Regions from separate parts of the Enterococcus sp. AZ196 genome, predicted to be linked through region 1. Evidence: riboswitches for the same ligand, from Rfam matches in the RefSeq annotation. Region 1 holds a riboswitch; each other region holds the start of a gene.
What was found. Region 1 has a riboswitch for magnesium ahead of IGI67_RS06545 (GNAT family N-acetyltransferase). Riboswitches for the same ligand answer to the same signal wherever they lie in the genome.
Positions count from the first base shown of each region.

Region 2: linked by a shared signal. The riboswitch ahead of IGI67_RS22265 (FtsW/RodA/SpoVE family cell cycle protein) and the one ahead of IGI67_RS06545 (GNAT family N-acetyltransferase) in region 1 are both predicted to bind magnesium.
Region 3: linked by a shared signal. The riboswitch ahead of mgtA (magnesium-translocating P-type ATPase) and the one ahead of IGI67_RS06545 (GNAT family N-acetyltransferase) in region 1 are both predicted to bind magnesium.

Region 1 is NZ_JBIPAM010000001.1:1,339,605-1,343,900, reverse strand. It holds gene IGI67_RS06550 (hydroxymethylglutaryl-CoA reductase, degradative) at 1-2,113, shown strand, start outside; M-box (ykoK) riboswitch at 2,385-2,554, shown strand; gene IGI67_RS06545 (GNAT family N-acetyltransferase) at 2,720-3,163, shown strand; gene mgtA (magnesium-translocating P-type ATPase) at 3,364-4,296, shown strand, end outside.
Region 2 is NZ_JBIPAM010000002.1:967,634-971,929, forward strand. It holds gene IGI67_RS22260 (MucBP domain-containing protein) at 1-1,442, opposite strand, end outside; M-box (ykoK) riboswitch at 1,795-1,962, shown strand; gene IGI67_RS22265 (FtsW/RodA/SpoVE family cell cycle protein) at 2,076-3,224, shown strand; gene IGI67_RS22270 (FtsW/RodA/SpoVE family cell cycle protein) at 3,199-4,296, shown strand, end outside.
Region 3 is NZ_JBIPAM010000001.1:553,430-557,725, forward strand. It holds gene IGI67_RS02650 (PLP-dependent aminotransferase family protein) at 1-1,285, shown strand, start outside; gene IGI67_RS02655 (nitroreductase family protein) at 1,286-2,008, shown strand; M-box (ykoK) riboswitch at 2,054-2,218, shown strand; gene mgtA (magnesium-translocating P-type ATPase) at 2,496-4,296, shown strand, end outside.

The sequences.
Region 1 (4,296 bases):
TTTATTAGGTGAGGCTCAGGTCGTTGTTGCAGGTGGAACAGAAAATATGTCTCAAGCACCAAAAGTCACTCATTTCGACTATGCTGCACAAGAATGGCAGGAGCCAAAATCAAGTATGATTTATGATGGCTTGACTGATGCTTTCAGCGGGAAGCATATGGGACTGACGGCAGAAAAAGTCGCTCAAGAATATCAAATTACTCGCGAGATGCAGGATCAATATGCCTATGACTCACAAATGAAAGCAGCAAAAGCTAGCAAAGAAGGTAAGTTTGAATCAGAGATTATACCTGTTGCTTTAAAAGATGGTAGTACTTTATGGGAAGATGAAGGCATTCGTTTTGACTCAACCCTAGAAAAAATCGGATCACTTAAACCAGCCTTTAAAGAAGATGGTGTGGTAACAGCGGCTAATGCTTCACCGCTAAATGATGGGGCAGCGGCGGTGGTTTTGGCAGCGAAATCGTATGCCATTGAAAATGGGTTAGACTATCTGGCTGTTATTAATGGCTATAGCGAAGTTGGGATTGACCCAAGTATTATGGGGATGGCTCCTGTGTCAGCTATTAATAAATTATTAAATAAGGTAAATAGAACAATCGATGAGGTCGATGTTTTTCAGATCAATGAAGCTTTTGCAGCGGCGTCTGTAGCTGTTCAAAAGGAATTGAAGCTGCCAGATGAAAAGGTCAATACTTATGGCGGTGCAATCGCATTGGGACACCCTATTGGCGCCAGCGGAACTCGTATAGTAGCAACGCTTATTTCGGAGCTGTTCCAAGAAGATAAGCAGCGAGGAGTCGCAAGTCTTTGTATCGGAGGCGGATTGGGACTAGCCTTGATGATAACGAAAGCGGAGGATCAAGAGACCGCAAAAAAAAAGTTCTATCAAATGACCCAAGCTGAACGTCTAGCTAAGCTGGTCAAAGAAAAAAAACTGTCAGCTAAAGAAGCGGCTCAATTGCAAACCGAGACTGTATTATCGGAAAAAATTGCGGATAATTTGATTGAAAATCAAATTAGTGAGTGTGCAATTCCTCTTGGCGTGGCACAGAATTTCATTATTAACGGAAAAGAAAAGACTATTCCAATGGTTACAGAAGAGCCTTCAGTAATTGCCGCCGCTAGTAATGCAGCAAAAATTATCGCGAAGTCTGGTGGAATACACACACATGTGATCAATCAAAATATGATAGGTCAAATCGTTTTGAGAAATGTCACAGATTTTGAAGTAGTAAAAAAGGTTCTTATTGAACATGAGCAGGCTCTTTTTACCGCGGCTGAGAAAAGCTATCCTTCGATCTATCAGCGGGGTGGCGGAATGCAGTCACTCGACATTCGTACTTTCGAAGAGGGCTATCTTTCTATCGATTTAGAAGTAGACACTAAAGATGCGATGGGTGCCAATATCTTGAATACGATGTTGGAAGCTGTTGCACAAGAAGTAAAAGAATTAATTCCAGATGCGGATATTTTATTTAGTATCTTAAGTAACTATGCGACACAATCTTTGGTTGAGGCAAGCTGTGAGCTCTCTGTCGAGGAACTCTCGCAAGAACTGGCTGAAAAAATCGTAGCGGCTAGTGATTACAGTAAGATTGATCCTTATCGGGCAGCTACTCATAATAAAGGGATTATGAATGGAATTGATGCGGTTGTTTTAGCGACAGGAAATGACACGCGTGCGGTAGCAGCTGCTTGTCATGCTTATGCTGCTCGAAATGGACGGTATGAAGGTATGACACAGTGGAGCATCCAAGGAGAGAAACTCATTGGAAAGCTGACTTTGCCAATGAAAGTCGGCATTGTTGGAGGCGCAACAAAAGTCTTACCAAAGGCACAGCTAAGCGTGAAGTTATTAGAGGTCTCATCAGCGGCTGAATTGGCTGAAATTATCGTAGCTGTTGGGTTAGCGCAAAATTTTGCTGCAGTTCGTGCTTTAGTGACAGATGGGATTCAAAAAGGTCACATGGCGATGCAAAGTCGGTCATTGGCAATTACAGCAGGTGCGACCACTAGTGAAATCCCACAGGTTTCTAGACAATTAAGAAATGCTGAACGGATGAACCTTGCAACAGCCGAAGAAATCATCAAAAAGATTCGACTTGGTTAATAAAAAAGACAAATTACGAGTAAGTAGGGTCGCGGTCGCCGCGGCTCTACTTTTTCTATTTCTTCATAAAAAAAGAAGTGTTATTGTATATTTTTCTATTTATTTCAATAAAAAATTTCAAAATTCGATAATTATTTTTTATAATGAAAAAGACTGATATACCAAGGTCTATTTAGGTGTGTTTTTAATGATTGATAAACAAACGGGAAGGATACTAAAAAAAACTGTTTGACAGAAGCTTGATAACTTGTTATATTGTGTTCGAAAATAAAATATGATTTGTTAGGTGAGGCTCCTATACAAACATAGGCTACTGCCCAAAAATGTCGAGAGACGCCAATGGGTAGAACAGGAACTGTCGAATACAAGGCTTTTCTTAAGGTAGCTAAGATGTTTGTCTTTACGTTGTATAGTGCCAAAACTCAACGATTAGATCGACTATATGACTTTGTCTCTTTAGGATGAATTTTTGGTAAGGCTTTTCGCTGAGTTTTTGAGCGAAAAGTCTTTTTTTTGCGTAACGATCATTGCTATTTTCAAAACATAAAAAAGGGAGGAGTTTATTATGGTAAAACAGTGTTCACCTTAACCAAGTGGAACAGCTCATTGTATTGTGAGGCGTTAACCTTAAGAAATAAGGAGTTGAAGGCAAGTTCTGGAAAGGCATTTTTATTGAAGGCACCGCAAGAAGAGAGAAAGGATATTCATTTGATTATTAAGCAGGAGGCTCATGTAGTAGGAACCTTATTGTTGCATCCGATATCTGCAAAATGTGTGCAGATCAAACAAGTAGCAATAGATTCTCGTTATCAAGGAGCAGGATTAGGTAAGAATTTACTTATTTACGCAGAACAGGTCGCAAGAAATTTTGGTTTTTGTTTTGTATTTCTTACAGGAAGACAGCAGGCCTGGAGATTTTATGAAAAGCTGCACTATCGGTCAATATCAGATGACTATCAGGAAGGTCAATTAATCATGCGTATTTACAAAAAAGATATCCGATCACCACTAGAGAAAATTAAAGAAAGGGAGATGAGAACAAATGGATGACAGTAGTTCAATAATCACGGGTTTATGTCAGAAAAAAAGAAGCAAGAAGATACTATTATCTATTTGTTTTTAACGCCCAATTTTCTTCATAAACCCGTTTAATAAGGGAGAAAGCCATGAATACAATAAAAGATATCATTCTATACCTATTTATTGGAATAGGATTATGGCAGATTTTTTTCGGGAAGAAGGAGAAGAACATGAAGCAAACGAAAGTAACAAAGACAAATTACAATCTATTTGCTAAACAGACAGCAAACGGTATTTATGAAACCTTTAAAACATCAGCGCTTGGACTAACAACGGAGCAAGTCGCAGAAGCTAAAGAAACATTTGGAGAGAACAAAATACCATACAAAAAATCCACGCCTTTTTTTGTAGAAGCTTTAAAAGCATTTATCACACCATTTACTTTGGTGCTAATAGGATTAGGAATCATTTCTTTTATCACAGAAGGAATCTTGCCCGAGCCAGGGGAAAAAGACTTCTTCGGCAGCGGGATAATATTAGTCATGGTATTCGTCAGCGGTACAATGACATTGGTTCAGTCAGTACGTTCAAACAAAGCGGCTGAAAAATTAAAATCACTCGTAAAGGTAACGGCAACGGTACGCAGAGATAATCAGTATAAGGAAATCCCTATGGAAGAAATTGTTTGTGGAGATGTCGTTAAACTTTCTGCTGGAGATATGATTCCAGCTGATATTCGTTTGATTTCTGCAAAAGATCTATTTATTTCACAGTCAGCCCTGACAGGCGAGAGCTATCCAGTTGAGAAAAGTGCTGACAAGTTGAATGGAAAGAAAGAATCTGAGACAAGTTATGATAATTTAGTGTTTATGGGAAGCAATGTAATCAGCGGTAGTGCTGAAGGGGTCGTAGTTGCCGTTGGGGGGAATACCTTGTTTGGTGATGTTGCGAAATCTTTATCTGATACTCCGGTTCAAACAAGCTTTGAATTAGGGATTCGCAAAACATCGTTTTTATTTATCAAATTTATGGCATTGATGGCACCGACTGTTATCGTGATCAACGGATTTACCAAAGGAGATTGGATGGAGGCTTTCCTATTCGGTTTATCTGTCGCTGTGGGATTAACGCCGGAAATGCTGCCGATGATCGTTACGACGAAT
Region 2 (4,296 bases), on a different contig from region 1:
TTTCGTTTATAAACGTAAGTGACCGTTTGTGGATCAGCAGTTAATTCGCCAGTTGCATTGGAAGGCAATTGATCTTGATCCAGGGAGTAGCCAGGAATCGTCAACTGATAGTTTTCCGTGGTCGTATCATAAGACTCTCCAACATTTCCTGTAATCGTTTGATTTTCACGAATTCGATCGCCGCTTTCATCTACATATTTAATTATCAGCCCCGGTGAAAGAGTGGTGTGTTGAACAGTGAATTGGTGCAAATAGGTTCCAGCTGAGATAGCGTAAAAAGTAAATCTTTCCGGTTGATTGTATGTTCCAGCAGGATTATTCAAACGGGCATTGTACTTAAACGTTTGTAATTGATCAAACTCTTCTTGTGTAACACCGGAAACAGTAACCCCTTCGTCTGTTATAGCTAAGCGGCTGCTGTCCAGCTGTCCACCATTGAAATCAAAATATGTTTGACTAGCACTATTTGAAGTAGTGAACGGCGGTACATAGCCATCGAAGTTCGTCATGCGGTTTGGCATGATTGAAAACGGAATGTAGATCGTCTGTTTGTCTGCATCGTAATTCAATTGATCAGCATTGATCGGCGTTGCAGCATCGCCTCGGCCAGTATTCTGACCGTATGCAGCCAGCTGTGTCAGTGCAGGCATTTGATTGATCGGTTTAAAATCAGTGATACCGCAAAATTGGACACGCAATTCCTTTAGTTTTGTCAAAGCAATTACAGGCTCAATAGTGGTAATGTTCATATTGGATTCGAAGGTTAAGGATTCCAAATTCGTCATTTTAGTGATTTTGTCATAAACGTTATTGGTCACGCTGCTCCCAGAAAGATTTAATTGAGTAAGTACCGGCCCGAAAATTGGAACATTTTGATCGGTGACATTTGTTCCCATCAGGTAGACCTGCTTCAATTTTGGCAAGCTGGCTAACACGGAAAAATCACTGATTTGATTATTGGAATTCATGTAGAAATATTCCAAATTACCTGCCAGCTCTAACCCTTTTAAGCTAGCTAAGGCAGTGTCGGTATTTTGGATGAAGAGGCTGGTCAGCTTCGGCATATCTTCTTGGGTCAATGTATCTTTTGTTTTCCCAATAGCTTTTGCGACGATTTGCTGCAGGACTGGATCAGGCATCCAAGTGTCTAAGCTGGCAGCGCGTGCTTCGACTGTGTTCGTTGTTGAACTTGTTTCAGCTGACGGAATAACCGTTGTACTTTCACTTGAAGCCGACGTGCTGGTTGACGGGGCTGCTTCCGCTTCACTTGATGTTGAATGGATACTGTTTACTGAACTAGCAGAGGGAATGGGTTCAGAGCTGGTTGAAATAGTTGAATCGCTGTCATATGTATTTGTTTCAGCACTCCCTTTGAGAGGAATACCGACAACAGAGCCCAAAATGATAGAACTGATTGCGGATAAATATAAAGCCTTTTTCACAAATATAACTCCTTTGTAAGTAATTAGTAATGAATAAATAATAAAGCAATTTTTATAAATAAACTGTTCAAGTTTTATGCGATGATTTTCGTTATTTGAACAATTCATTTTATTGACGAAAAAGGCCTAGTATTTTCCGAAAAAATTATCTAAGCAAAGAATTTAGCAGAAATGAATAGTAAAAAAGTAAATACTATTTTTTTACTTAATGTAAATATCATAAAAGGTTTGTTATTCCTAGTAAATTTTTAGTAAAGGATTTCATAAGCAAAGTTAAAGAAATTTGGGTTTTCTATAGAAATTTTTGCTATTTGCTGACAAAAAACGTAGTATTCTTTGTGAAAATAAATATAAGTAAACTTGTTAGGTGAGGCTCCTAAACAAACATAGGCTATTGCGCAGAAACGTCGAAAGACGCCAATGTGTAAAATAGGAATTGTCGGATTAAGGCTTTTCATAAAATAGCTAAGAGTAATTCTTTACGTTGTTTAGTGCTAAAACTCAGACGATGAGATTGATTGTGTGAGACACCCAACTTGTTAGTTTTTTTGCTAACGATTGGTGTCTCTTTTTTAGGTTATTTGCTGTGGACTCTCTCGTCTCAAACAATTACTTGATGAAGGGGAGAGAGATATGATGAAAAGAAAAAAGATCGATTGGCTGTTGCTGCTGCCTTATTTGGGAGCAAGTCTAATCGGTCTTTTAATTGTTTTCAGCGCTAGTTCTTATCGGTTGATGGCCGAAGGAGAAAATCCGCTAACGCTATTTAGTAAACAGGCCATTTTCATGGGTCTGAGCTGGCTGCTGATTGCAATTATTTATCATGTGAAATGCGCTGTTTTAGTGAAGGGTGGATTGGCAAAAAGCTTATTGGCGCTAGGATTGGTGAGTCTGCTGCTGGTAAAGATCAGCGGAGTCAGTATCAATGGCGCACAAAGATGGGTTTCCTTATTGGGCATCCAGTTTCAGCCTTCTGAAGTAACGAATGTCGCGTTGATTCTTTATTTGGCCTATTTTTTCCGAGTGAAACGAACGAGGCGCGAACTACTGGTTCCCAGCGGACTGGTTTTACTCAGCGGTTTGTTGATCCTGCTTCAGCCAAAAGTGACAGGTGCGATTATTATTTGGGGGATTGCTTTAGTGATCATCACGACTGCTCAATTGCCTTATCAGCTTTCACTTATCATTTTTTTGACGCTTATCGCAGGGATTGCACTGATAGGAGGAGTCATTCTTTTGCTGGGCAGTCATCATCTTTTGCCGGAATTATTTGCCCATACCTATGATCGCGTTCGGCTAGTGAGAGATCCTTTTCTCGACCCCTACGGAAAAGGCTTTCAAATGAGCAATTCTTATTATGCTCTTTATAACGGCGGTTTCTTTGGCCGAGGTTTAGGGAACAGTATTACGAAAAAAGGCTACCTGCCAGTTGCAGAAACGGATTTTGTCTATTCGATTTTAGTCGAAGAACTAGGTGTGGTGGTCGGCTTAATTGTATTAGCGCTGCTTTTTTTGATCGCTCTTCGTTTATTTGTACTAGCAGCAAAGGAAACGAGCCAGCAGATCAGCTTGATTTATTTTGGTGTTGGAACACTATTACTGATTCAAACAAGTATTAATATTGCCAGTATTTTAGGACTGATTCCCATGACAGGCGTGCCGCTGCCATTTATCAGTTATGGAGGAACCAGCTATCTGATCCTCTCAGCGGCTCTAGGTATTTGTCTAAAATTTTCTTCGGAGGTCCGAACAAATGATGAAACGTTTGAGCAACGAATTTAATTACTCTTTGTTTTTGCCGATCTTTTTATTCTATTTGATCAGCGTTGGTGTGCAGGCGATGGCCGCTGATTTAGACGGAGCAGAGGTGAAAAAGGTAGTAGTCAGGCAGATTATTTTCTGCCTGCTTTCACTGCTGGCGATGGGGGTAGTCAGCAGGATCAAAACGGCGCATCTATTACGATACGCGCCTGTTTTTTACATTTTATCATTAGGGATAATGCTCCTTTTGTATTGGTTTTATGATCCCGCGATGTACACCGTAACGAATACAAAGCGTTGGCTGCGAATTGGCGGTTTTTCCTTTCAGCCATCAGAGCTTATGAAGTTGAGCTTTATACTTTTTATGGTTCGTCTAACACTGATCAATGAGCGGAACTGCCAGCAGCGGACCATGAAAAGCGACCTGCATTATTTAGGCAAGATTGCCTTGTATAGTTTGCCGACATTCTTGTTGATGTTCATGCAGCGGGATTTTGGAACGAGTTTGGTTTTCATTGCTATTTTAGGTGCGCTGTTTGTTATTTCTGGAGTGCATTGGAAGATACTTGCTGCTATTACAGGTGCGGGGGCCGCTCTAGGGAACACATTATTGGTTTTAGTATTTAGTCAATGGGGGAATAGGCTGCTCTATTGGCTGCACTTTAAAACCTATCAATTGGATCGGGTACGCGCCTGGGCCGATCCGTTTCAATATCGGGATTCTATTGCGTATCAGCAGGTACAGAGTCTCTACGCGATTGGATCTGGCGGATTATTTGGGCGAGAGGCAGAGCAAGCTTCCGTATATGTGCCTGTCCGTGAATCGGACATGATCTTTACCGTAATTGGTGAGAGCTTTGGGTTTATCGGCGGAACCTTGGTGATTTTTCTGTACTTCTATTTGTTTTACCAAGTCCTGTCTGCGGCAATAAACACAAATAATAAAGCGAATCTCTATATTGCAGCAGCGTTTGTGTTTAGTCTGCTGTTTCAAATTTTTGAAAACATTGGTGCGGCGATTGGTATTTTACCGCTGACCGGAATTCCCTTACCGATACTAAGCCAAGGTGGGACCTCCTTGATCGTACTAGGC
Region 3 (4,296 bases), 790 kb from region 1:
GGTGAATCGTTCTACAGTGGTCCATTCTTTAGATGAATTAGTTAGTCTCGGATGGGTATTGCGAAGGCAAGGAAGCGGAACAATCGTAAATGAGGGAAACTGGGGAAGAAGTACGATACCTCGAGTTGACTGGCGCAGTCTATTCACGCAAGAAACACATCCTAAAGAACCTTTCTTAGAGAGAGTTCAAGAATTATTAAATGCATCAGAGTCTCTAGATCTTTATTCTGGAGAATTACCGCTAAACTTGATACCTGATTTTCGTTTTCCTTCCTATACATGGGAAGAATTATTACTGGAGGAGCGAAAGCAAAGTCCTTTAGGTTATCGGCCGTTGCAACAGGTGATTTGTCAGCGAGTCAAAGCAGAACAAAAAATTGATATTTCGTCCGACCAAGTTTTGATTACGTCTGGTGCTCAACAAGCGATGTTTTTGCTACTTCAGGTTATGCTGCAAAGCGGAGATAGTGTAGCAATCGAAGATCCATCATTTTTATACTCTTTACCAATTTTTGCGACTGCTGGTATCAAACTTTATGGTGTGAAAATGGATAAGGAAGGGATGCGGATTGATAAGCTTGAGCAGTTAATTCTAACGAAAAAAATCAAGTTGATTATTCTTAATCCCACTTTTCAAAATCCGACAGGATCAACAATGTCAACTAAACGCAGAAATGAATTGATCGAACTTAGCCGAAAATATCAGTTGCCGATCGTAGAAGATGAAGTGTTTAGTGAAATGAATTTTAGTGAAAATCCGTCTTCATTGAAAGAGCTTGCTCCGCATCAAGTGATTCATTTGGGATCATTATCGAAAATCTTTGGTTCGTCGATCAAAATTGGTTGGATTGTCGCAGATCGAAATTTGATTCAACGATTGTCTGAAGCTAAACAGATGATGGATTTTTCTATTAGTGTTTTTCCTCAGGTTATTGCCCATACGGCTTTGACTGATCCGCTTTTTGAAGAAAATCAAAAAGAGTTAGTCCTTGCATTGAAACAAAGGGCAGCAGCATTCAATGTTGCTGCACAAACTGTTGCCGAAGATTGGCAGATATCTGAAATTGATGGAGGAATCTATGCTTATTTCACTTGGCGTCATCAAAAATTGACTAGAAAAGACTGGGAAATTTTTCTGAGAGAAAAATTATTGATAGCCCCCGCATTTTTGTTTAGTAATGATACAATGGCAATGAGAGTGAATTATACTCGGTTAACAGAACAAACACGAAAACATTTTTTTGCAAAGCTGCAGGCTATTTCAAAGGAACTAAGGAGGAGCTAGATGGAAGCGTTAGAGGTTATGAAGAAGCATCGAACTTATCGGAATTTTGATGAAAATTATCAGTTATCTGATGGTGAGCTGAAAAAAATTTTGCAAGCTAGTCGGCAAGCGCCGAGTTGGATGAATGGACAAATGTACAGTATTATTGTGATAAAAGATCGTGAGATACGTGAAAAGCTCGTGTCTTTAAATCCTGGAAATCCTCATATGCTGCATAGTTCAGTTTTTCTAGTTTTTGTGGCGGATTTGAGACGAACACAAAAGATTGCCGAACATTATGGTGTAGATTATCCTATCAGCGAAGGGACCGATCCATTGATTACAGCTGTGACAGATGCTGCTTTGGCTTTGGAAAATGCAGTGATTGCAACAGAAGCGTTAGGATTAGGTTCTGTAGTAGTTGGTTCAATTAGAAAGGATATTGTGGAAGTCAGTAAACTTTTGAACCTGCCTGAACAGGTGTTGCCAATTGCTGGATTAAGTATCGGAAAACCTACTGTAGAAATGAGAGTTAAACCACGCTTGCCTGAAATGGCGGTCATTCATTATGACACATATCAAGATTATGATTATCAGTTAATTGCAGATTATGATGATACGATGGAAAAATTTGCAGAAGCTCGTGAAACAAAAATTTGGAGTAAAAAATTCGCGGATTATTTTAGTAATAGACCAAATCAAGAAGTTGATAAATTTCTGAAAATGAATAAATTTTTCAAGTAAATGTTTGACACTGAAAGGTAAGTAACATATAGTATGGATGTAAATAAGAATAATTGTTAGGTGAGGCTCCTATATGGACACAGGCTGCTGCCCAAAAATGTCGAGAGACGCCAATGGGTAGAACAGGGATCATCGTGAAGGTGATTCATAACGTAGCTGACAGATTTTGTCTACGCCCTATAGTGCTAAAGCTCGACGATGGACATGAATGGATTTTCGCGCGTGCTCATTTTCGAGTGCGCGCTTTTTTTCTGGTTTCAGCAAGTAGAAAAATGATTTGTCTGGTGAAAATCAAATTTATTTTTCGCAATCTTTTAGAAATGTTTTCTCAATGAGAGATTAGCTGCTAGTCGTAAAGCCAGCCCAACAGTGACCGCAACAAACCAGTGAGAGGATGTGAGGAAGATGGATCATGAGGATAGTCGACCGAAAAATAAATATAACGGGACGACGATGGTTGTCTTGAATTTTAGGAGGAACAACTATGATGAACAAAAAAAACCTTCTTGCTCGCAAAATCAACAAAGATCAAGAACTAAAAAAATTGGCGATTTTATCTGATCGCGATCTTTTCCTAAATTTGCGAACTTCTTTGCATGGGTTATCGGAAGAGGATGCACAAAGTCGTTTGGAGGAGTATGGTCCGAATGAAGTTTCTGCTCAAAAGCCAACACCTGGAATTCTATTGTTTTTACAAGCATTCAATGATCCATTTGTCTATGTTTTAGCACTTTTAGCAATTGTTTCATTGTTGACAAATGATCTTGAGGCAGCAATTGTAATGACGATCATGATTTTAGCCAGTGTTCTAATTACTTTTATCCAAGAATATCGATCACAAAAAGCCAGTATTGAGTTAAAAGAAATGATTGAAAATACATCAGCGATCACTCGTAATGGAGAAACAAAGGAAATTCCGATGGATGAGGTCGTGCCTGGTGACATTTTGACGTTAGCGACTGGCGATATGATTCCGGCAGATGCGGTTTTGATTTGGACGAAGGACCTTTTTGTCAACCAATCATCGCTAACGGGAGAATCGATGCCTGTCGAAAAGTATCTTGCGAAAGAGGTAAAGCTGACCGAAGATATGACGGCATTGGACTTAACTAACCTCGTATTTATGGGAACGGATGTATTAAGTGGTCAGGGAAAAGCAATTATATTAAAGACAGGACAGCAAACTTTTTTTGGTGATATCGCGAAAAATGCGACATCGAAGCGTGGAAAAACGTCCTTTGATATTGGTTTGGCCAAAGTCAGTAAATTATTGTTAAGAATGGTAATGGTATTGTTTCCACTTGTATTTTTGATTAACGGTTTGACGAAAGGGGATTGGAGTAGCGCCTTTTTCTTTGCTATTGCAGTAGCGGTTGGATTGACCCCTGAAATGCTGCCGATGATCGTGAGTTCTAATTTAGCTAAAGGAGCTTTGACTCTTTCAAAACATAAAGTCATCGTAAAAGAGCTGGCTTCGATCCAGAATTTAGGCAGTATGGATGTTTTGTGTACAGATAAGACCGGGACAATCACGGAGGATCGAGTTGTGTTAGTACAACATCTAGATCCGTTAGGGCACGAAAATGAACAGGTCCTAGATTTGGCTTTCATGAACTCGTCATATCAAACTGGTTGGAAAAATCTGATGGATATTGCCGTAATTAATTATTTCGAAGAACAAGATCGCAGATTACCTTTTCAAACGGTTCAAAAAATTGATGAAATCCCGTTTGATTTTTCTCGGCGTCGTCTGACTGTCGTAATGAAAACCGATGAGCATCAATTGATGATTACAAAAGGGGCCGTCGAAGAGATGGCAGCAATTTGCAAATACGTTGAAATTGATGGAGAAATTTTAGAGCTAACACCAGAAATCCGTCAACAATTGCAAACAGTCAATGAAAAAATGAATCGGCAAGGGATGCGAGTTATTACTGTAGCTGTTCGTCGTGATGCCCATGATGAAGCGATATATTCGACTGAGGATGAAAAAGATATGACATTGATTGGCTTCATGGGATTTCTCGATCCTGCGAAAGCTTCGGCTAAACCAGCGATTAAATCGCTGCAGCAACATGGTGTATCAGTGAAAGTTTTAACGGGTGACAATGCTATTGTCGCTCAAAAGGTTTGCCAAGATGTAGGAATCCCTGCAGACGATTATGTTTTAGGGAATCAAATAGATAGAATGACTGATGACGAGCTGTATCAAACAGCTGAAAAAATCAATTTATTTGCAAAGTTGAATCCTATGCAGAAATCTCGAATCATTGAATCTCTGCAAATCA